DNA from 2 places in the Pseudoclavibacter chungangensis genome. Region 2 is predicted to be linked to the other one. Evidence: predicted binding sites of a transcription regulator. Region 2 holds the regulator's gene; the other holds the start of a gene.
The links. Region 2 encodes LexA, which represses DNA repair genes until DNA is damaged. Its sites were predicted from a motif close to TCGAACANNTGTTCGA; they were not measured.

Region 1: the regulator LexA is predicted to act here: its motif matches at 4,817-4,832, upstream of HNR16_RS08265 (Rv2578c family radical SAM protein).

The regions. Positions count from the first base shown of each region.
Region 1 covers NZ_JACCFV010000001.1:1,834,105-1,845,046, reverse strand. The annotation lists gene HNR16_RS08285 (beta-ketoacyl-[acyl-carrier-protein] synthase family protein) at 1-1,083, shown strand, start outside; gene HNR16_RS08280 (acyl-CoA dehydrogenase family protein) at 1,080-2,255, shown strand; gene HNR16_RS08275 (superoxide dismutase) at 2,333-2,929, opposite strand; gene HNR16_RS08270 (flavin reductase family protein) at 3,052-3,552, opposite strand; gene HNR16_RS08265 (Rv2578c family radical SAM protein) at 3,737-4,807, opposite strand; gene HNR16_RS08260 (SPFH domain-containing protein) at 5,022-6,299, shown strand; gene HNR16_RS08255 (TFIIB-type zinc ribbon-containing protein) at 6,308-7,837, shown strand; gene HNR16_RS08250 (growth/differentiation factor) at 7,845-8,129, shown strand; gene HNR16_RS08245 (MATE family efflux transporter) at 8,192-9,595, shown strand; gene helR (RNA polymerase recycling motor ATPase HelR) at 9,547-10,942, opposite strand, start outside.
Region 2 covers NZ_JACCFV010000001.1:1,973,958-1,984,899, forward strand. The annotation lists gene infC (translation initiation factor IF-3) at 1-74, opposite strand, end outside; gene HNR16_RS08855 (DUF1844 domain-containing protein) at 316-693, shown strand; gene HNR16_RS08860 (SseB family protein) at 733-1,653, opposite strand; gene priA (bifunctional 1-(5-phosphoribosyl)-5-((5-phosphoribosylamino)methylideneamino)imidazole-4-carboxamide isomerase/phosphoribosylanthranilate isomerase PriA) at 1,673-2,419, opposite strand; gene hisH (imidazole glycerol phosphate synthase subunit HisH) at 2,495-3,145, opposite strand; gene hisB (imidazoleglycerol-phosphate dehydratase HisB) at 3,142-3,747, opposite strand; gene HNR16_RS08880 (histidinol-phosphate transaminase) at 3,758-4,846, opposite strand; gene HNR16_RS08885 (LysM peptidoglycan-binding domain-containing protein) at 4,944-5,384, opposite strand; gene lexA (transcriptional repressor LexA) at 5,634-6,287, shown strand; gene hflX (GTPase HflX) at 6,373-8,016, opposite strand; gene HNR16_RS08900 (class I SAM-dependent methyltransferase) at 8,070-8,678, shown strand; gene HNR16_RS08905 (hypothetical protein) at 8,706-9,137, opposite strand; gene dapF (diaminopimelate epimerase) at 9,134-10,030, opposite strand; gene miaA (tRNA (adenosine(37)-N6)-dimethylallyltransferase MiaA) at 10,078-10,942, opposite strand, start outside.

The sequences.
Region 1 (10,942 bases), 140 kb from region 2:
ATCGAACCGCGGCTCGCCCGGCGACTCGATCCCGTCCAGCACTGGGCACTCGTCGCCGCCGACGAGGCGCTCGCCCACGCCGGTGTCGCCGCAGACCCGGCGCTCCTGCCCTGGGACGCCGAGCGCTTCGGCGTCGTGGTCGCCACCGGCTCGGGGCCCGTCGACGCGATGCAGGCCGCGACGCGCACCCTCGACGCCCGCGGCCCGCGCGCCGTTCCGGGCACGCTCTCGATGCACGGCGCCCCCGACGCCGCGGCCGCCCTCATCAGCCAGCGACGCGGCGCCCGCGGCTCCTCGCACGCCGTGTGCGCGACGTGCGCGAGCGGGGCTGTCGGCATCGGCGAGGCCATGCGCCGCATCCGACACGGCTACGCCGACGCCGTGCTCGTCGTCGGCATGGAGGACTGCCTCGGCCCCGTCAACCTCGCGTCCAATGCGAACCTGCGCGCCCTCGCCACCGGCTTCGAGGACGCCCCCACGACCGCGAGCCGACCCTTCGACCGCGGCCGCACGGGATTCGTCATGGCGCAGGGCGCCGCGGCGACCCTGCTTGAGGCCGCCGACGCGGCGCGCGCCCGCGACGCCGCGCCGCTCGCACGCGTCATCGGCTTCGGTGCCTCGAGCGACGCCCACCACGCGACCGCGCCCCACCCGGAGGGTCGCGGCGCCGCGCGAGCCATCACCGACTGCCTCGCGGACGCCGGCGTCGACACCGCCGAGGTCGCACACGTCAACGCACACGGTACGGGCACGCCACTCGGCGACGCGGCCGAGATCGCGGCCTTCGAGCGCGCACTCGGCCCGGACGCGCGACGCATCCCCGTCACGGCGACGAAGTCCAGCACGGGCCACCTCCTCGGCGCCTCCGGCGTCGTCGAGGCGCTCATCGCGATCGAGACGATGCGGACCGGGCTCGTCCCGCCGACCATCAACCTCGACGACCCGGCGTTCGAGGGATGGGACATCGTCGCCGGCACGGCACGCGCGGCCGACGTCCCCACCGTCCTCTCGACCTCGTTCGGGTTCGGCGGACACAACGGCGCGCTGCTGTTCGCGCGCGCGGACGGGAAGGAGACGGCATGACCGACCGACTGGCGAGGATCGCCGAACTGGAGCAGGAGTACCTGCCCGACGAACTGCTCGAGCGCATCCGCGAGCGGGCCGGGGAGGTCGACCGGCAGAACGCCTTCTTCGACGACGACCTCGCCGAGCTCCGCGATCGCGGCTACCTGCGCCTCTTCGTACCGGAATCGTTCGGCGGCCCGGGGCTCACGCTGCAGCAGGTTGCGCGCCTGCAGCGCCGCCTCGCGACCGCAGCGGGCGCGACCGCGCTCGCCGTCAACATGCACCTCATGTGCACGGGCGTCGCGCGCGTCCTCGCCGAGCGCGGCGACGACTCGCTCGACGACGTGTTCCGTGACGCCGCCGACGGTGAGCTCTTCGCGTTCGGGATCAGCGAGCCCGGCAACGACTGGGTGCTGCAGGGCTCGAACACCGTCGCCGAGCGTGCGCCCGACGGCGACTACCTGCTGAGCGGCGTCAAGATCTTCACCTCGCTCTCGCCCGCGTGGACGCGACTCATCACCCACGGGCTCGATACCGCCGACCCCGACGACCCGCGCCTCGTGTTCGGATTCCTCGATCGCGAGACCGACGGGATCACGGTCTCGGAGGACTGGGACGTGCTCGGCATGCGCGGTTCGCAGAGCCGCGCGACGACGCTCGACGGTGCACGCATGCGCGCCGACCGCGTCGTCCGACGCATCCCGCCCGGACGCCACCCCGACCTCCTGACGTTCGGCATCACCGCGAACTTCCAGCTGCTCATCGGCTCCGTCTACGCCGGTGTCGCCGAGCGCTCGCTCCGCGTCGCCGCCGAGGCGCTGCGCGCACGCCGCTCCGCGAAGGCCGGGACGACACTCGCCGAGGTGTCCGAGTGGCGCGTGCGCATCGCCGACGGCCTCAGCTCGTTCGAGCCCGTCTCGGCCCAGCTCGACGCGATCACGCGCGACGTCGACGAACTCGTCGACCACGGCGCCGCCTGGCCGCTCCGGCTCGTGAGCGCGCGCATCGCTGCGGCCCGGGCCGCGCTCGATGCGGCCGAGATCGCGCTGCGCTGCTCGGGCGGTGCGGGGTTCGACAACCGCTCCGAGGCGAGCCGCCTCTACCGCGACGCCGCGGCCGGCCTCTTCCACCCGCCGAGCGAGGACGCCGCGCGCCCCATGTTCGCCGCCGCCCTCCTCGACGAGGACTGACCGGAGCGGCCCCGGGACGCGTGAATGCCGTTGGCCCGCACCGGTTGGTGCGGGCCCGCGGTGTTTGTGTGGGGGTGTCAGTTGGTTGCGGTGGTGTAGCGCTCGGCGACGTCGTTCCAGTTGACGATGTTCCAGAAGGCCTTGACGTAGTCGGCGCGGACGTTCTGGTAGTCGAGGTAGTAGGCGTGTTCCCAGACGTCGAGCAGGAGCAGGGGGGTGACGCCGAAGGGGATGTTGCCCTGCTGGTCGAACAGTTGGAAGGTGGTGAGGTTGCCGGCGGTGTCGTCGTAGCCGAGGACGGCCCAGCCGGAGCCCTGGACGCCGAGGGCGACGGAGGTGAAGAGGTTCTGGAAGTTCTCGATGCTGCCGAAGCGGTTCTCGAGGGCGTCCTTGAGGGCGCCGTGGGGTTCGCCGCCCTCGGGGGAGAGGTTCTTCCAGAAGATGGAGTGGTTGTTGTGGCCGCCGAGGTTGAAGGCGAGGTCTTTTTCGAGCTTGTTGATGTTGGCGAGGTCGCCGGTGGAGGCGGCTTCGGCGATCTGCTCGATGGCGGTGTTGGCGCCCTTGACGTAGGCGGCGTGGTGCTTGTCGTGGTGGAGCTCCATGATGCGGCCCGAGATGTGGGGCTCCAGTGCGGCGTAGTCGTAGGGAAGATCGGGAAGCGTGAATTCAGCCACGGTCGGTCCTTTCATCGGTTCGCCGCACACACGGCGAAGGGGGACCGGAATCGTCCGGGTGGACGTCCGGTTGGTTCGGGAAGCGACGGTGTCGCGGGTCGGATGGGTCGCGGGGCGGAGGATCAGTGCGGGGCGCCCAGCGAGCGGAACGCGCGATCGTGGTACACGACGGGCTCGGCCGCGGGGCCGCTGCGGATGTCGAGCACCTCGGCGACGACGAGGGTCGACGCGCCGACGGGGATCCGGTGCAGCGGGCGCGCCCGCAGTGCCGTCCGCACGACGGGCAGGAACGGCTCACCGGTCTCGAGCGTCTCCCAGCCCTGGGCGGGCGAGAACCGCTCGCCACCGCTCACCGCGAACTGCTGCGCGATCGCGACGTGACGGGCGTCGAGCAGGTGCACGAGCACGGTGTCGGCCGCGAGGAGTGCCCCGGCGCTGCCCGTCGCCCGGGTCACCGAGAACGAGATCGCGACCGGATCGAGGCCCACCGAGGCCACGCTCGACGCCGTGAGCCCGACCGGGCCCGACGGCGACGCGGCCGTGATCAGTGCGGTCCCCGCGGGGTGCTCGCGGAACGCGTCCTTGAACGCGGTCGCCAGGTCGGTCGCGAGCGTCATCGTCATCCGGACTCCAGGTTCGTCGTCTGCCGGACGTTCACCGTCCGGATGCACCCACTGTAAGACTTCATGTGCACTTGAAGTCAAGGTGGCCGCGTCACAGGCGTCACGCTCGGACGTGGGACGACGTGGATGCCGACGTGGAGGCGAACGGGACCGACCTGGATGCAACGGGAAGGCGCGCAGCGGCTCAGAACAGGGTCGGCGCACCGACGGTCGCGGCTGGACCCGTCCGGCGCACGGCGCTCCGGGACGGGATCGGCTCGTGCGCCGCGGACGCTGATCGTCCCTGTGCGAGCGGGCGCATCGCGCGCTCGAGGCCGTGCCGGCGCAGCAGTGGGCGCACGCGCTCCGAGAGCCACGAGCGGTACGCCTTCGGGGCGTCGACCGCCGTGCCCGGGTAGAGCCCGCGGTACCGCGGCACGAGGTCCGGGTGTTCGCGCTCGAGCCAGGCCATGAACCAGGGCTTGACCCCGGGGCGAAGGTGCAGTGCGCCCCAGACGACGCGCGTCGCACCGGCGCGACGCACGCGATCGAGCGCCTCGTCGAGTGCCGCGTGCGAGTCCGTCAGGTGGGGGACGATCGGCATGAGGAAGACGGTCACCTCGAATCCCGCGTCCACCGCTCGGCGGACGGTCGCGAGGCGGGCCTCGGCCGACGGCGTGCCCGGCTCGATCGACCGCTGCAGCGACTCATCGTACACCGCGATCGACATCGCCAGACCGACCGGCACACGGCGGCGCGCCTCGACGAGGCGGGGGAGGTCCCGACGCAGGAGGGTGCCCTTCGTGAGGATCGTGAACGGCGTACGCGACTCGGCGAGCGCGTCGATGATGCCCGGCATGAGCGCATAGCGCCCCTCGGCGCGCTGGTACGGATCGGTGTTCGTGCCGAGCTGGAGTGCGGCACGCGACCACGAGGGGCGCGCGAGCTCGCGCCGCAGGACGTCGGCCACGTTGACCTTCACGACGACCTGCGTGTCGAAGTCCTCGCCGCCGTCGAGATCGAGATACGTGTGGGTGCCGCGCGCGAAGCAGTACACGCACGCGTGCGAGCACCCGCGGTAGGGGTTCACGGTCCACTCGAACGGCATGTCCGACGCGCGCGGCACGCGATTGAGTGCCGAGCGCGCCATGATCTCGTGGAACGTGACGCCCGCGAACTCCGGCGTCGTGACCGAACGGACGAGGCCGTCGACGCGCTCCATGCCGGGCAGGGCCGCATCGTCCACCGTGCCCACCGACTGTCCCTGCCATCGCATGCCGAGTATTCGAACAAATATTCGAGGGCATGTCAATCGCGCGCCCGCCGGGAGGTTGACCGGGTGTCAGCCGCGAGATGATTGGCGACGGGGGCCGCGTGTGGTCGAATGAGGTGCCGAGGTGCGAAGGGCCCCACGCTGCGGGGCACCCCTCGTCGGCCCACCCGAGCGCGCACGTGCCGCTCGGTTCGCCCCAGATCGAAGGAGCAGGACCGTGGGATTCATCCAGGCATTCGTCGGAGCACTCGGTGGGACCCTCGCCGACCAGTGGAAGGACTTCATCGTCCCGCCGCAGGTCGCGCCGACCGCGGCGATCTTCCCCGGCGTCCCGTCCGGCCAGAACGCGGGTCGCGGCTCCAACGTGCGCGGCTCCGAGAACATCATCTCGAACGGCTCCAAGATCGTCGTCCCCGAGGGCACGGGCGTGCTCACGTTCCAGGACGGCCGCATCACGGGCTTCATCGCGCAGCCGGGCGGCTACGAGTGGCGCAGTGACGACCCGAACTCGCAGTCGGTCTTCGCGGGCGACGGCATCGTGAGCCCCCTCATCAAGACCTCGTGGGAGCGCTTCAAATTCGGCGGGCAGCCCGGAAGCCAGCAGCTCGTGTTCTACGTGAACCTGCGGGAGCTGCCGAACAACCGCTTCGGCACCCAGAGCGAGATCTACTGGGACGACGCCTACCTCGGCGCACAGGTCGGGGCCATCACGCGCGGCACCTACACGCTCCGCATCGTCGACCCGATCCTGTTCGCGAGCCAGTTCGTGCCGCTCACCTACCTGCAGCCCGGCGGTCACGTGTTCGACTTCACCGATCTCGACAACGATGCAGCGACGCAGCTGTTCAACGAGGTCGTGAGTGCCCTCGCACCCGCGTTCTCGCTGTACACGAACGACCCGAGCAAGGGGAACCGCATCGCGCGCATCCAGAGCGACTCGATGGGCTTCGCCCAGTCGCTCTCGGCCGCCGTCGAAGAGGGCTACCGCTGGACGAGCGACCGAGGGCTCACGATCGTGAAGGTCGCGCTGCAGGCCATCGAGTACGACGAGGACACGCGCCAGCTGCTCTCCGACGTGAAGAAGGCCGACGCGCTCGGCGGCAACCGCGGCAACTCCTTCCTCCAGCAATCCGTCGCACGCGGCATGCAGGCGGCGGGCGAGAGCGGTGGCGGTGCGACGAACATCGCCATGATGGGTATGGGCCTCAACGCCGCGACCGGTGCCGCCGGTGGCCTGCAGCAGCCCGCCGGACAGCAGCCGTACCAGCAGGTGCCGCCGCAGCAGTATCAGCAGCCGCAGCAGGGCCAGCCGCAGTACGAGCAGGCACCGCAGCAGGGCCAGCCGCAGTATCAGCAACCGCAGCAGGGCCAGGCGCCCCAACAGGGCGGTGACGACCCCATCGCGAAGCTCGCCCAGTACAAGACGATGCTCGACCAGGGGCTCATCACGCAGGCCGACTACGACGCGGCCAAGGCCAAGGCGCTCGGGCTGTAGGCGACATCGTGAGCGATCGAGGCACGGGCGGGCAGGGCGTGCCGCCCGGGGCGCCGTGGAACGGGCAACCGTCGCAGCCCCACGGCGCGCCCGGCCAGGTGCCGCCGGGGCCGGGTCAGCAGCCGTCCGCACAGCAGCACGTGCAGCAGCAGCCCGTGCAGCAGCCGTACGCCGACCCCGCGAGCGCCGCACAGGGCGCCCCGCCCCCGCCGCAACCGATCCCCGCCGATCAGGCGGTCGAGGTGACGCCACCCGAGGCGTTCCAGGACGCGACGTGGGACGACGTGAACCGCGTCCGGGATCGTGAGCGCGAGGCCGGCTACGGGCCCGGCGAAGCACCCGACATCGTGTACGAGCAGCACGACGGGCCCACGGTCATCGACACGGCCGCGGGCTCGGGCGACGGAATCCGCAAGTGCCCGAGCTGCGGATCGAGCGACATCCAGCTCGACATCCCGAGCGGCATGCTCGTGTGCCACTTCTGCCGTCACGCGTGGAGCACCCCCCTCGCGACCGAGGCGTTCCACCTCGACACCCCGATCGGCGACCTGCGAGGGCGCGTCATCGGATCCGGCTCACAGAACATCGTGCCCGGCACCGACCAGGTCGTGAGCTTCAAGTGCGCCGCGTGCGGTGCCGAGATCTCGATCGACACGAACCACGCGATGCAGGCCAGGTGTCCGTGGTGTCGCAACACGCTCTCGATCAACGAGCAGATGCCGAACGGTGCCGTCCCCGACGTCGTCCTCCCGTTCTCGCTCCCGAAGGACGCGGCCGTCGAACGGATCGGCGCATTCGTCAAGAAGCGTCGATTCTTCGCGAACCGCCGCTTCATCCGCGAGTTCAGCCCGGAGAACGTGCTCGGCGTCTACCTCCCCTACATGATCGTCGACGTCAACGCGAACCTGACGTTCGAGGGCGAGGGGGAGCACACGACGCGGACGTACACCGTCTCGGTCGGCAAGGACGAGACGGAGCGCCGATTCGACTACGACGTCTACCGCGTCGGGCGTCGGTTCTCGCTCCACGTCGACGACCTGACGCTCGAGTCGGCCTCCGACAAGCGCGACCAGGACGCATCACGCAACACGAACAACATCATCAACTCGATCATGCCGTTCGACACGAAGAACGCGGTCGTCTACGACGCGAACTACCTCGCGGGGTTCAGCTCCCAGCGTCGCGACGTCGACGTCGATGCGCTCTACGAACCCGCCGCGATGCAGACGGAGGACATCGGCCGGTACCGCAGCCTCGACACCATCTCCTTCTACGACCGCGGTGTGCGCTGGGACCGGCGCGACGTCGAGATCATGGGGGAGCGGTGGATCGCGGCGTACCTCCCCGTGTGGCTCTACAGCTACCAGGAGGAGAAGTCGGGCGGTCGCAAGCTCCTCCACTACATCGCCGTCAACGGTCGCACGGGCGAGACGATGGGCTCGGTCCCGCTCAACATGACGCGGCTCTGGGTCTTCACGGGCATCGCCGAAGTGCTCGGCGTCATCGCGGCCGGCCTCTCGGCCCTGATCCTCTGGTGAGGCGGACATGATCATCACCCACGCGCTCGGCATCGCACTCGCGTCCTCCAGCGGATCCTCGGACGACGGGAGCTGGGTCCCGCTCCTGTTCCTCCTCTCGGGGCCCGTGTTCTTCTTCATCATGTACACGTACTACCGCAACACCGACAAGCGCCACCGGCACGAGACGGAGACGAGCGCGGAGGTCGTCGGCATGCAGGCGTTCGACGAGCGGGTGGACCACGTCACCGGCTCGAGTTACGCGTCGAAGCAGGACGCGAACCACCGGGAGGTGCGTGGCGCGGGGTTCTGAACCGGGACCGTGCGCGGTCGGGTGCCCAATAGGCTGAGGGGACCCTGACCTCCGGAGGTCCCATGTCGTCGCCCACCTTCGTGCGCAAGGGGCTCCTCCGGCTCAGTTGGCCGCTGCTCGCGATCACCGTGTTCACGCTGCTCGCGACGCTCGGGAACGTCGCGCTGTTGAGCGCCGCATCGCCCGAGCTCAATGCGGCCGTCGCGACCGCGAACCAGATCCTCGGCGTCGTCTACGACGTGTCCGTGCTGTTCTCGATCGGTGCGCTCGTCGTCATCGCGCAGCAACTCGGTGCCGGGCGCCTCGACGCCGCGCGCCGCTCGGTGGCGATCGCGCTCCGCTCGAGCAGCGCCCTCGGGATCGTCCTCGCGCTCGCCGTCGCCCTCGGCGCGGTCGTCCTCGTCGACCTCGTGGGCACTCCCGCCGAGGTGGCCGACGACGCGATCGTCTACCTCTGGATCGTCGCGGGCGGGCTCGCGTTCAACGCGTACATCGTGGCCGCGTCCGCCGTCCTGCGCGCCTACGGCCGCACGCCGGCGCTCCTCGTCATCGGCATCGTCGTGAACGTGCTCGACGTCGCCCTGCTCGCGGTCCTCCTGCTCGTGCTCGAGTGGGGCGCCGTGGGGGCGGCGCTCCCGACGCTCGTCGTCCGCGGCGTCGGGGTGCTCGTCCTCGCGGTCCTCGTCCGCCGGGCCACGGGGGCGAGCGTCCTCGGACGTCTCCCTGCTCGGGCCGACGGCGAGCCCGGTGCGGCGGCGATGGCGCGACTGTCGATCCCGTCGGTGCTCGAGAACGGCGCCTACAACCTCGTGATCGTCGCGGTCGTCACGCTCGTGAACGCGCTCGGGACCGATGCGATCAACGCGCGCTCCTACGTGCTTACGCTCACGGCACTCGTCACGGGCGTCGTCCTCGCGCTCGCGCAGGGCAACGAGACGATCGTGGGCTGGGACGTCGGTGCGCGCGATCGCGCGACGGCGAAGCGGCGCACCCTGCGGACGGCGGGGTGGACCGCCCTCGTCGCGGCACTCCTCACCCTCGTCCTGGCCCTCCTCGCCGAGCCCGCGCTCGCCGTGTTCGGCGCCGGCGACGAGGTCGTCACGCTCGCGCGGGACGGACTGTTCGTGAGCGCGATCCTGCTGCCGCTGTCCGCCGTGACGGCCGTCGTGTACGGCGCGCTGCGCTCGGCCGGCGACGTCGTCGTGCCCATGGTGATCTCGATCGCGACGAGCGTGCTCGTCCTCCTGCCCGCCTCGTGGCTGCTCGTGGGCCAGTGGGGACTCGGCGTCGCCGGGGTCTTCTGGGCGCTCGCCGTCGCCGAGGCCGTCAAGGCCGCGCTGCTCCTCGTCCGGCTCCTCCGCTCACGATGGTCGGAAGGCCGTCCGGCCGAGGGCGCGGCGCGGGCACCGGGCGGCCGTCAGCGGAGGATCACGAGCTCGCGGGTCGCTCGCGTCATCGCGACGTAGCGGTCGACGGCCCCGGCGACGCCCGCGCCGAACGCATCCGGGTCCACGAGCACGACGAGGTCGAACTCGAGGCCCTTGGCGTCGACGGGGGACAACGAGCGCACCCGGTCGTCCCCCTCGAACCCCGCATCCCCGATGACGCACGCGACCCCGTCGGGGGACGACCGGCGCCACGCGTCGAGGACGCGATCACGGTCCCGCGTGCGGCCGGTCCGGACGGGCGTGCCGGTCGAACGGACCGACTCGGGCACGTTCGCATCCGGCACGGCGGCGCGGATCACCGGTGCCGCCTCCGCGAGGATCTCGGCGGGCGTCCGATAGTTGAGTCGGAGCGCGGCGACCCGGACATCGCGGACACCCACTCGACGCAGCCGCTCCTCCCACGACTCGGGGAATCCGGAACGGGCCTGGGCCCGATCGCCCACGATCGTGAAGCTGCCCGACGGGCACCGCTCCAGCAGCATGCGCCACTCCGCATCGCTCAGCTCCTGCGCCTCGTCGACGACGATGTGCGCGAACGGGCCCGCGAGCGGATCGCTCGGGAGCTCCGGCAGGGTCGACTCGTCGACGAGGGCGAACCGCGCGTCGTCCCCGCGCAGCATCGTCACGAGCCCCTCGCCGTCGTCGTCGGACTCGATCGCGGCGTCCACGACCCGGTCCATCTCTTCGGCGTGCGCCTCGAGTGCGATCGCGCGGCGACGGCGCACGAGCGACGCGTCGCGCGCCCCGATCCGGCGGTGCGCGGCGTCGAGCAGGGGGAGGTCGGCACGTGTCCAGGCGCGGCCGTCGGGGCGCCGGAGCGCGAGCACCTCGTCGTCGCGCAATCCGGGGGCGCACATCCGCAGGTAGGCGGGGGTCGTGTAGAGATCGGCGACGACGCCCGCCGCGTCGAGCACCGGCCAGGCACGATCGAACGCACGAACCAGCTCGTCGTTCGCGCGCAGCGCGCGACGCAGCTGCGAGGGCGACACCTCGCCGACGTCCGCGCGCTCCACGAGGTGGTCGACGAGCGCCTCCCAGACCGTCAGCCGGGCGTCGTTGTGCGCCGTTCCGGGTTCGACCGCATCGAATGCCTCGAGCCAATCGGCCTCCTCGACGACGAGGCGCAGCCAGGGCGTGTCGACGACGACGGGACGCTCGGGAGCGCGCTCGTACCAGCGGACGGCGGGCTCGATCGCGTCCGCGAGGGTCGCGCTCGCCTTGAGGTCCGCCACCCGTGCATCCTCCTCCGCACCGGCGTCGCGGCCCTCGGGCACGAGATCGGTGAGCGTGCACGTGCGCACGCCCTCCTCGCCGAGCCCCGGGAGGACGTCCGCGACGTAGGCGAGGTACGGCTCGCTCGGCCCG
Region 2 (10,942 bases):
ACCTGCTCCCCGCCGGGACCGACGAGTCGTACTTCAGTGGCACGAATGCGGTCGTTGATGCGTGGTTCGCTGATGAGAGCTCCTCAGATGTTCGACGGTGTGGAAACGAGAACGACATCACCCCGCCGCGCACGCGCGAGCGCTTCTCCACCCGAAGGGCCGCGACACGGCCCACGCCTCCGTGGTCGGAGGGGAGTGGAACGACCCGGTAGCCTGTAAGCGGCCGCGCGGGTGGGACGAATCCTCTTGCTTCCGGTTCCTGCACAGCAGAAACCGTCGGCCACTCTATCACGTCGCCGACCGCAGAGGAACATCGTGTCGCAGTCCCCCACCACCGATGAGCCCGGCGATGCCCGGGAGGCCCTCGACGACGCCCTGCGCGACATCGGTGACGTCCCCGCCGTCGAACTCATCACGACGACGGCCGTCCACCTCATGAGCGCCGCGGCCGTCAAGTGCGGCCTCGGCGAGCTCGACGGCGACGAGGCACGCGATCTCGACGAGGCACGCAAGCTCATCTCGGCCCTCGCGGGCCTCCTCACCGCGTCGCTCCCCTACCTCGGTGACCACCACGCCCGACCGCTCCGCGACGGGCTCCGTTCGCTCCAGCTCGCGTTCCGCGAGGCGTCCCCGTACCCCGACCCCGTCGGGAAGGGCCCGGGCGAGGACCTCACGGGCCCCGTCTACGGGTGACGTCGGCCCGGCCGTCCGGGCCGGATCGCGTCCGAACGATCAGGCCCCGTCGCGTGGGCGCCGCCGGAACAGATCGCGCACGCGGCGAGTCGACGACGATGCGTGGGGCTCCACCGACTCGCCGGACTCCCCCGGCTCCCCCGGTGCGCCGGGCGCGGACTCCGCGGCGAGCGGCGAGGCCGAGACGGGTGCCAATCGGAGGGTCATGGAGTCGACGCCGACGGCGATCGACTCGTCCTCCTGCCACGCCGTCTGTGCGCGGGTGGCGAGGGCCGCGAGCTCGTCACGGGGCGCGGAATCGGGGACACGCAGGGTGACGAGCAGTTCGGGCCCTTCGAGCCCGACACCGAGGCCGCCGGGTCCCATCTCGATCGCCTCGACGAGCGGCTCCGCCGAGACACCGGCCGCGACCGCCGTCGCCACCTCCTCGTTGCTCCACGCCGGCGTCCAGGGCTCGTCGCGAACGATCGCCCAGCTCGCGGGACGGCGGATCCCGAACTCGGTGGCACTCCCCGGATCGACGATCACGAGATCGGTCCCCTCCTCGACGACGGCGGCGGCCACGCGCCGCATACCGATGGGGATGGGCCGCGCATCCGGATTCCAGGCGCGCATCGCGTCCGTCGAGGTGAACACGGGGAGGACGGGTCGCCCGTCCGGCCCCTGCACCGTGACGATGGAGAGCTCGGCCGACTTGTCGACCGTCACGCCCTCGTCGTTCGCCCCGGCCTCCCCGAGCTCGGCGATAAGCGGGACGAGGACACGGGCGTGCCGGAGCGCATCGACGACCCGCTCGGGTCCCGTCTCACCGGCCTGGAAGTCGACCATGGCCCGCGCGACCTCCTGCGGCGTCGATCCGTCGTCGTCACGGTACGGGTTGTCGTCGAACGACCGACCCGCCCACGGTTGACCGGCGGAATCCGACGCACTCGCGCGGAAGTGTTCGGGGAGCTGGGCCACGAGAGGTTCGTCCGTCCGCTCAGTCGCCCGCCACGTCGAGGGCCTCACGAAGGGTGAAGGCGCCCGCGTACAGCGCCTTACCGACGATGGCACCCTCGAGACCGAGCGGCACGAGCTCGCGCAGTGCGATGAGATCGGACAGGCCCGAGACGCCACCGGACGCGATGACGGGGCGATCGGTCCGGCAGAGCACCTCCCGCAGCAGATCGAGGTTCGGTCCGCGCAGCGTGCCGTCCTTCGTGACGTCCGTCACGACATACCGCGCGCAGCCGGCCGCCTCGAGTCGGGCGAGGACCTCCCAGAGGTCGCCGCCCTCCTCCGTCCAGCCCCGCGCGGCGAGCGTCGTGCCCCGCACGTCGAGCCCGACCGCGACGAGGTCGCCGTAACGCGCGATGACACTCGCGGCCCACTCGGGATTCTCGAGCGCGGCGGTGCCCAGGTTGACGCGCTTCGCGCCCGTGTCGACGGCGCGCTGCAACGACTCGTCGTCCCGGATCCCGCCGGACAGCTCGACCTTGACGTCGCGGACGGCGCGGATGATCTTCTTGATGACGGCACGGTTGTCGCCACGACCGAACGCGGCGTCCAGGTCGACGAGATGCAGCCAGCGCGCGCCCTGCCGGGCCCACTCGCTCGCCGCCTCGACGGGATCGCCGTAGTCGGTCGCCGAATCGGCCTCGCCCTGCACGAGCCGGACGGCCTTGCCGTCGACGAGGTCGATGGCCGGGAAGAGGACGAGTTCGGGGGCTGCGTTGAATTCGCTCACGTGGTGTTCCTCGATGGTTGCTCGGTCGGCATGGACTCGTTCGCGTGGGGTTCCGCTCGGAAGGCGGGCGCCCGCCTAGCCGTCGCCACGGAGCGAGCCGATCCAATTGCTCAGGAGCCGGATGCCTGCGGCGCCGGACTTCTCGGGGTGGAACTGTGTGGCACTGAGCGGACCGTTCTCGACGGCCGCAACGAACGTCTCGCCGTAAGTGCACGTCGTGACGTGAACCGGCCGCGCGCGCGGGTGAGGCTGCAGATCGAGGCGCGGTGCGGCGTACGAGTGCACGAAGTAGAAGCGCTCGTCGCGGATGCCGTCGAACAGGACCGAGCCCTCCGGTGCATCGACCGTGTCCCACCCCATGTGCGGAAGGACGTCGGCCTCGAGGCGCCGGACCTCGCCGGGCCACTCACCCAGCCCCGGCACGACCGCACCGCCCTCGAGGCCCGCCTCGAACATGACCTGCAAGCCGACGCAGATGCCCAGGACGGGGCGTCCACCCGCGAGCCGACGACCGACGATCTCACCGACCCGGTGCTCGTCGAGTGCGCGCATGACGTTCGCGAAGGCACCGACACCCGGAACGACGAGTCCGTCGGCCTCGCTCGCGGCCACGCGATCGTCGGTGAGTGCCACGTCGGCCCCGGCCGCCTCGAGCGCCTTGACGGCCGAGTGGACGTTGCCCGAGCCGTAGTCGAGGACGACGACGCTCGGCCGCCCCGTCGTCACAGGCTGCCCTTCGTGGAGGGCACGCCGACGACCTCGGGGTCACGACGCTTGGCCGCACGGAACGCCCTGGCGAACGCCTTGAACTCGGCCTCCGCGATGTGGTGCGGATCGCGTCCCCGCACGAGGTCGATGTGCACCGTGAGCGCGGCGTGGAAGGTGATCGCCTCGAACACGTGACGCACCATCGCACCCGTGAAGTGACCGCCGATGAGGTGATAGACGAACGCCTCGGGCTCCCCCTCGTGGACGAGGAACGGTCGCCCCGAGATGTCGACGACCGCCCGGGCGAGCGATTCGTCGAGCGGGACGAGTGCGTCGCCGTAGCGGGCGATGCCGGACTTGTCGCCGAGCGCGAGACGGATCGCCTGCCCCAGCACGATGGCCGTGTCCTCGACCGTGTGGTGCACATCGATGTCCGTGTCGCCGCTCGCACGCACGGTGAGGTCGCTCAGCGAGTGCTTCGCGAAGGCCGTGAGCATGTGGTCGTAGAACGGCACCGTCGTCGCGATGTCCGCGACACCGGTCCCGTCGAGATCGATCGTCAACTCGATCGAGGACTCACTCGTCGACCGCGTCACCGTGGCGGTCCGTGGTGTGCTCATGTCATCAACCCTAGGCCGTCGCGGGACGGCTGAGTTCCGCCAGCGCCGCGAGGAACGCGCTCGTCTCCTCTTCCGTACCGGCCGACACGCGCACCGTGCCGGGGAGCCCGACATCGCGGATGAGGATGTCGCGCTCGAGCATCCCCTCGAAGATTGCGCGCGGGTCGTCCACGCCACCGATGAGCACGAAGTTCGCCTCGCTCGGATAGGGCGCGTAGCCGAGCGCCGTCACCTCCTCGACGATGCGGTCGCGCTGCACACGGATCGCCTCGACCTGACCGAGCATGACGTCGGCACAGTCGAGCGCAGCCCCCGCGGCCGCCTGGGTGAGTGCGGACAAGTGATAGGGCAGTCGAACGAGGCGCACCGCGTCGGCCACGACGGGCGCCGCCGCGAAGTACCCGACCCGTACGCCCGCGAACGCGAACGCCTTGCTCATGGTGCGGGAGACGACGAGGCGTTCGCGTCCCGGCAGCAGTTCGAGTGCGCTGGGCTCGCCGTCGTGCCGGAATTCCGCGTAGGCCTCGTCGACGATGAGCACGCCCGTCGTCGCCGCGTAGGCGGCCTCGATGGTCTCGAGCGACATGCCGGTCCCCGTGGGGTTGTTCGGCGTGCAGAGGATGGTCACGTCGGGCTGTTCGCGCTCGATCGCCTCGCGTGCGAGTTCCGGTGTCACGGCGAAGCGGTCGTCGCGGGACGCGGTGACGAATTCGCTCCCGACACCGCGCGTGAGGAGCGGATACATCGAATAGCTGGGCGAGAAGCTCAGCACGCGTCGCCCGGGCCCCGCGAACACCTGCAGCAATTGCTGCATGATCTCGTTCGAGCCGTTCGCCGCCCACAGCTGATCGGGTGTCAGATCGTGGCCGAGATAGGAGGCGAGCTTCTCGCGGAGTGCCGTGAACTCGCGGTCCGGGTACCGATTGAGCCCGGGCAGCTCCCGCGCGATGGCCTCGACGATCCGGTGGGCGACGACCTCGGGCACGTGGTACGGGTTCTCGTTCACGTTGATGGCGACGCGCACAGGCTGCTGTGGGGCGCCGTACGGACTGAGGCCGCGGAGGTCGTCACGGATGGGGAGATCGTCGAGCTGGGTCACCCCACCATGCTAGAGCGCCGTCGTGCGGCGGCGCGTACCGCCGGAGGACGGACACCTCCACGGTGCGCGTCGTCGCGCTCCGATCGATGTCTCGCGCTCAGACCCAGGTGGGAAGCGCGAGACGCTGACCGGGCTCGATCTGCGCGCCCTGCAGCCCGTTCAGCGTGCTGATCTCGGCGACGACGTCGCGGACGTCACGATCGTCGGCGATGGTGCTCGCGATGTCCCAGAGGGACTGACCGGGCTGAACCGTGACATAGGTGAAGTCGGTGGTGGCCTCAACGTCGGTCGCGACCGCACTCGGGACCGCCGCAATGGCGCTCGCGGTGCCGAATCCGAGTGCCGCGAGGGCGACGAGCGCGAGCGCGCCGAACACCACGCGACCGCGGGTCGTGAGACGGAGCGAACGTCCCGATACGCGGGAACGGCCGACGCCCCGTGCGTCCGACGTCGTTCGACTCGACTCGGCCGGGCGGGACGGCACGTGGCTCGACAGCGAGACCCCGGCGGGACGTTCGGCGACAACGGCGATGCTCATGACGGCTCCTCGTGCTCGAGATGTGCGAAGGGGCCTCGGCCGGGAGGCCCCTTCGAACATCTGTCTCGAATATACGTTCGATTTCCTCGTGATGTCAACCCGCTGTACCGATGTTTCGGAGAGGTGTTCGAGACGACACTCGAAGAAATGTGCGTTCCGCACCTGACGACCGGTATCGTCGTTGCCGAACACGACGAGTGCACCACCACCCACGGACACGCGCTCGAACCGCCGAGATCGGAGGCCACGATGGCCGCACGCACCGCCCCGGACGGGGCAAAGCCGCTCAGCGAGAAGCAGCAGCGCATCCTCGCGCACATCGCACACACCGTCGTGCAGCGTGGCTTCCCACCGTCACTGCGGGAGATCGGTGACGCCGTCGGCCTCGCCTCGCTCTCGAGCGTGGCCTACCAACTCACGCAATTGGAGCTGGCCGGCGCGATCCGGCGTACGCCCGGGGCCTCACGCTCGATGGAGGTGCTCGTCGAGGTCCCCGGTGTCGACGACGCGATCGACGAGCCGAAGGCCGATGCAGCGTACGTGCCGCTCGTCGGCCGCATCGCCGCGGGCACACCGATTACGGCGGAGCAGCAGGTCGAGGACGTGTTCGCGCTCCCGCGCCAGATCGTCGGCGGCGGCGAGCTGTTCCTGCTCCGCGTCGTCGGCGAGTCGATGATCGACGCCGCGATCTGCGACGGCGACTGGGTCGTCGTCCGCCAGCAGCGGGTCGCCGAGAACGGCGACATCGTCGCGGCCATGCTCGACGGCGAGGCGACGGTCAAGGCGTTCCGCCAGCGCGACGGTCACACGTGGCTGCTCCCCCGCAACTCGGCGTTCGAACCGATCCCGGGCGACGAGGCCGAGATCCTCGGCAAGGTCGTGGCGGTCCTCCGCTCGATCTGAGCGGGTCGCACCGAAGCCGGGCGACGGACCCGTCCGTCCACACGGGCCCGCGTCGGTTCGCGCGGGCCAGCACCGCGAACCGCTCTCAGTCGCGCGGCGTACCCGCCGGCCGACGACGGACGCCGGGCCGAGTGGCCTCGAACCCCGGAACGAGTTCGGGATGCTCGATGAGCCCGTCGAAGAGCCCGAGCTGATCGGGGTGGACGCGAGCGCGCAGCCGAGTGCCGTCCGCGATGTGCTCGCTCGAGAGCACCGCCCCGCGATCGTGCAGGTAGGAGACGAGGTCCCCCCGCGAGTACGGGACCACGAGATCGAGCTCGACCTCGGGGGTCGGGAGCGTTCCGGCGATGCGCTCGAGGAGCTCCTCGACGCGCGCCCCCGTTCGAGCCGACACGAACACGGCGTCCGGGACGAGGGCTCGCAGTTCGAGTTCGCGTTCGGGCCCCACGAGATCGGACTTGTTGAATGCGACGATCTCGGGGATGTCGCGCCCGTCGACGTCCGCGATCACGTCGCGAACCGTCGACAGCTGCGCCGCGGGGTCGGGGTGTGACGCGTCGACGACGTGCACGAGCACGTCCGCGTTCTGCACCTCCTCGAGCGTCGAGCGGAACGCCTCCACGAGCTGGTGCGGTAGGTTGCGCACGAACCCCACCGTGTCGGCGATCGTGTAGGGCCGGCCGTCCTCGGTCTCGGTGCGACGGACCGTCGCGTCGAGCGTCGCGAACAACTGGTTCTCGACCAGGACGCCCGCCTTCGTGATCCGGTTGAGCAGGCTCGACTTCCCGGCATTCGTGTAGCCGGCGATCGCGACGGACGGGACGGCGTTGCGCTCACGTTCCTGCCGCTTCGTGTCGCGCGCGGACTTCATACCGGCGATCTGTCGACGCAGCTTCGCCATGCGCGTGTGGATGCGACGACGATCCAACTCGATCTTCGTCTCACCGGGGCCGCGCGACCCCATCCCCGCACCCGAGGAACCGACCTGTCCACCCGCCTGTCGGGACATCGACTGGCCCCAACCGCGCAGGCGTGGGAGGAGGTACTCGAGCTGCGCGAGCTCGACCTGCGCCTTGCCCTCCCGGCTCTTCGCGTGCTGGCTGAAGATGTCGAGGATGACGGCGGTGCGATCGATGACCTTCACCTTGACGGCGTCCTCGAGGGCGCGCCGCTGGCTGGGCGCGAGTTCCGTGTCGGCGACGACGGTGTCGGCGCCGAGCGAGGCGACGATGTCCGCGAGTTCGGCGACCTTGCCGCGTCCGAGATACGTCGCGGGATCAGGATTCGGCCGCCGCTGGAGCACACCGTCGAGGACCTCGGCTCCCGCCGTCTCGGCGAGGGCCGCGAGTTCGTGCAGCGAGTTCTCCGCGTCCTCGAGCGTTCCCGCGCGGTAGACGCCGATGAGCACCGCCCGCTCGAGCCGAAGTTGTCGGTACTCGACCTCGGTGACGTCCTCGAGTTCGGTCGAGAGCCCGTCGACGCGGCGGAGGCCCGCGCGCTCCTCGCGGGCGAACTGGGCGCCGTCGTCGGTGGTTCCCGTCGCGGCGGCGTCGTCGGCCTGGAGGGCCTGCGCCCGTCCGCCCGCCTGATCGCCCGAGAAGACGGTCGCCGATCGGCGTCCCTCGGCGTGGCCGAGCACGCGGGCGACCACGTCGTCGTCGCGGTGTCGGCTTTCGTGCGCGTCGTGGCCTGCGGCGTCGGTTTCGGGGGTTCGGTCGTCATCGAGCATTCCGGCCAGTCTACGCCCGTGTCCCCCGTGACGTCTTTGCTAGCGTCGGGGCGATGAACGCCGAGCACTACTTCACCGCGTCGCCCGGGGCGCCCGATCGTCGGCGCACGATCACGGTCGAGCTGCGCGGCCACCGGGTCGAGGTCGCGACGGCGGCGGGGACCTTCAGCGCCGAGCACCTCGACACGGGCACCGCCGTCCTCCTCGACAGCGTGCCGCCGCCGCCGTCCACGGGGACCGCCCTCGATCTCGGCTGCGGCTGGGGTCCCATCGCGATCGCCCTCGCACTCGAGGCGCCCGGACTCGACGTCCGTGCCGTCGACGTGAACGAACGAGCGGTCGCCCTGACGGCCGACAACGCACGCACGCTGGGGCTCGATAATCTCCACGCGGGCACGGCGCGGGACGTGCCGCCCGAGCTGACCTTCGACGTGATCTGGTCGAACCCGCCGATCCGTATCGGCAAGGCAGCACTGCACGAGCTCCTCGACGCATGGCTGCCGCGGTTGGCGCCCGGGGGCGAGGCGCATCTCGTCGTCGCGAAACAGCTCGGTGCGGATTCCCTGCAGCGATGGCTGACGGAACGGTTCGCTCCCGCCACCGTGGAGCGCACCGCGAACGCGCGCGGCTTCCGCGTTCTCACGGTGCGACGTCCGCGCTGACGCGGCATCGGCGGCGAGCGAACGGGGTCAGGCCGCCGTGTACTCGATCGAGGTCTCGGCCGTGAGCGGATCCGGGGTCAGCTCCGTCACCTCGAGACGGATCTCGTACAGGCCGGATGCGGCGACCTCCACGGACAGGTGACCGCACGTCGTGCCCCGTTCGCTCGGAAGTGCGGTCGAGGTGCGAACGCGATCCTCCTCCCCCTCGTGCGAGATCGTCACGGTGCACGTCCCTTGGCCGGCGACCCCGGTGACGGTCCCGGAGACGCTGATCCAGCCGTGGCCCGGATCCGCGACGGCCGCGATCTCGAGCGTGGGCTCCGGGGTCGCCGTCGCGCTCGGGGCCGCCGTGTCCTCGACCTCGTCGACGCCGTTCGTCGCGCCCGCGCAGCCGCTCAGGAGTGCCACCGTGAGCACCGCGAGGCACGCGGACGCCGCACGCACACGTCGTGCGCTCATCCCGCGGTCACCGGGGACGGGAGTTCGAGATTGCCGTCGAAGACGAGCTCTGCGGGTCCTGCGAGCGTCACCCGCTCCTCCCCCGGTGCACCGGCGACGGCGACCTCGACGACGCCGCCGGGAACGCCCACGCGCCACCGGTCCGGGGCACCGGCACCCGCCCAGTGCCGAACGGCGAGGGCCGCGGCGACGGCGCCGGTCCCGCACGAGAGCGTCTCCCCCACACCGCGCTCGCTCACGCGCATCCGGATGCGACCGATGCCCCCGCTCACGAGCGGCTCGGCGGGAACGACGAATTCGACGTTCGCGCCCGCGGGCGGTGCCGGATCGAGCACGGGCGGTCGAGCGAGGTCGAGCGCCTCGAGCTCCGTGTTCGACGAGAGCGCGACGACGACGTGAGGATTGCCGACGTCGATGCCGAGGCCGGGACGATCGACCTCGAGCCCGTGCGCCGACACGAGCGGTTCGCCACCTCGCAGCGCCCAGCGCCCCATGTCGACGCGGAACCCGTCCTCGCTCCGTTCCACGCGCTTCACGCCCGCGCGCGTACCGATCGCGATCGTCTCACCGACCCCGAGCGTCGCGAGACCGGTGTCGACGAGGAACCGCACGTAGGCGCGCACGCCGTTGCCGCACATCTCCGAGACCGAGCCGTCACCGTTGGCGTAGTCCATGAACCACGTCGCGTCGGGGTCCTCCGCCAGCGCGGCCGCCCCCTCGGGCAGGTGCTCGGAGCGGACCGCCCTGATGAGGCCGTCGGCGCCGACCCCGAAGTGCCGGTCGCAGAGGGCGGCGATCTGCGTGGGCGAGAGCGGCGCGGTGCCCTCGGGGTCCGCGACGAGAACGAAGTCGTTGCCGGTCGCCTGCCCCTTGGTGAAGCGGAACGTGGTCATACGACCATCGTAGGTCGCCGTGCGTCCGGGGTACTGCGGGCGAGTCGTCACGGGCCGGTCGCGCCGAGGAGCGTGCCCGCCTCCCGCGCCGCGTCGACGACGATACCGGCCGCATAGGGGTCGCCCGCGTCGAGCCGGATGGCGCTCTCGTACCGTCGGAACCAGCCGACCTGACGGCGTGCGTACTTCCGGGTGAGGGCCTGCGCCTCCGCGATCGCCTCGTCCCGGGTGAGTTCCCCACGCAGCTCGCCGATCGCCTGCGCGTAGCCGATCGCACGTCTGGCCGTGGTCCCCCGCTCGAGGCCCGACTCGAGGAGCCGCGCCGTCTCCGCCACGATCCCCTGGTCCCACATGGCAACGACCCGCGCATCGAGGCGGGGGGTCAGCACCTCCCGCGGCTGCTCGAGGACGACGAACGTCGTGGGTCGCCACCACGAGTCGTGGTCGGGGAGGGTCGCGGAGAACGGTCGTCCCGTGATCGCGATGACCTCGAGTGCACGCACGATCCGCCGTCCGTTGTGCGGACCGATCTTCTCGGCGGCGACGGGGTCGTACTCGGCCAGTCGTCGTGCGAGCATGCCCGGCCCCCACTGCTCGAGCTCGGCCTCCAGACGCGCGCGCACGGCGTCGTCCGTGCCGGGGAAACGCAGATCGAAGCAGACCGCCGAGATGTAGAGTCCCGATCCCCCGACGAGGACGGGGACGGCGCCGCGTCGCTCGATCGACTCGATGGTCGACCTGGCCGTCCGCTGATAGGCGGCGACGCTCGCGTCCTCGTCGACGTCGAGGACGTCGAGCAGGTGGTGCTCGACCCCGCGGCGGTCCTCCGGCGGCAGTTTCGCCGTCCCGATGTCCATGCCGCGGTAGAGCTGCATCGCGTCCGCATTGACCACTTCGGCCCGTGTGCCGGAG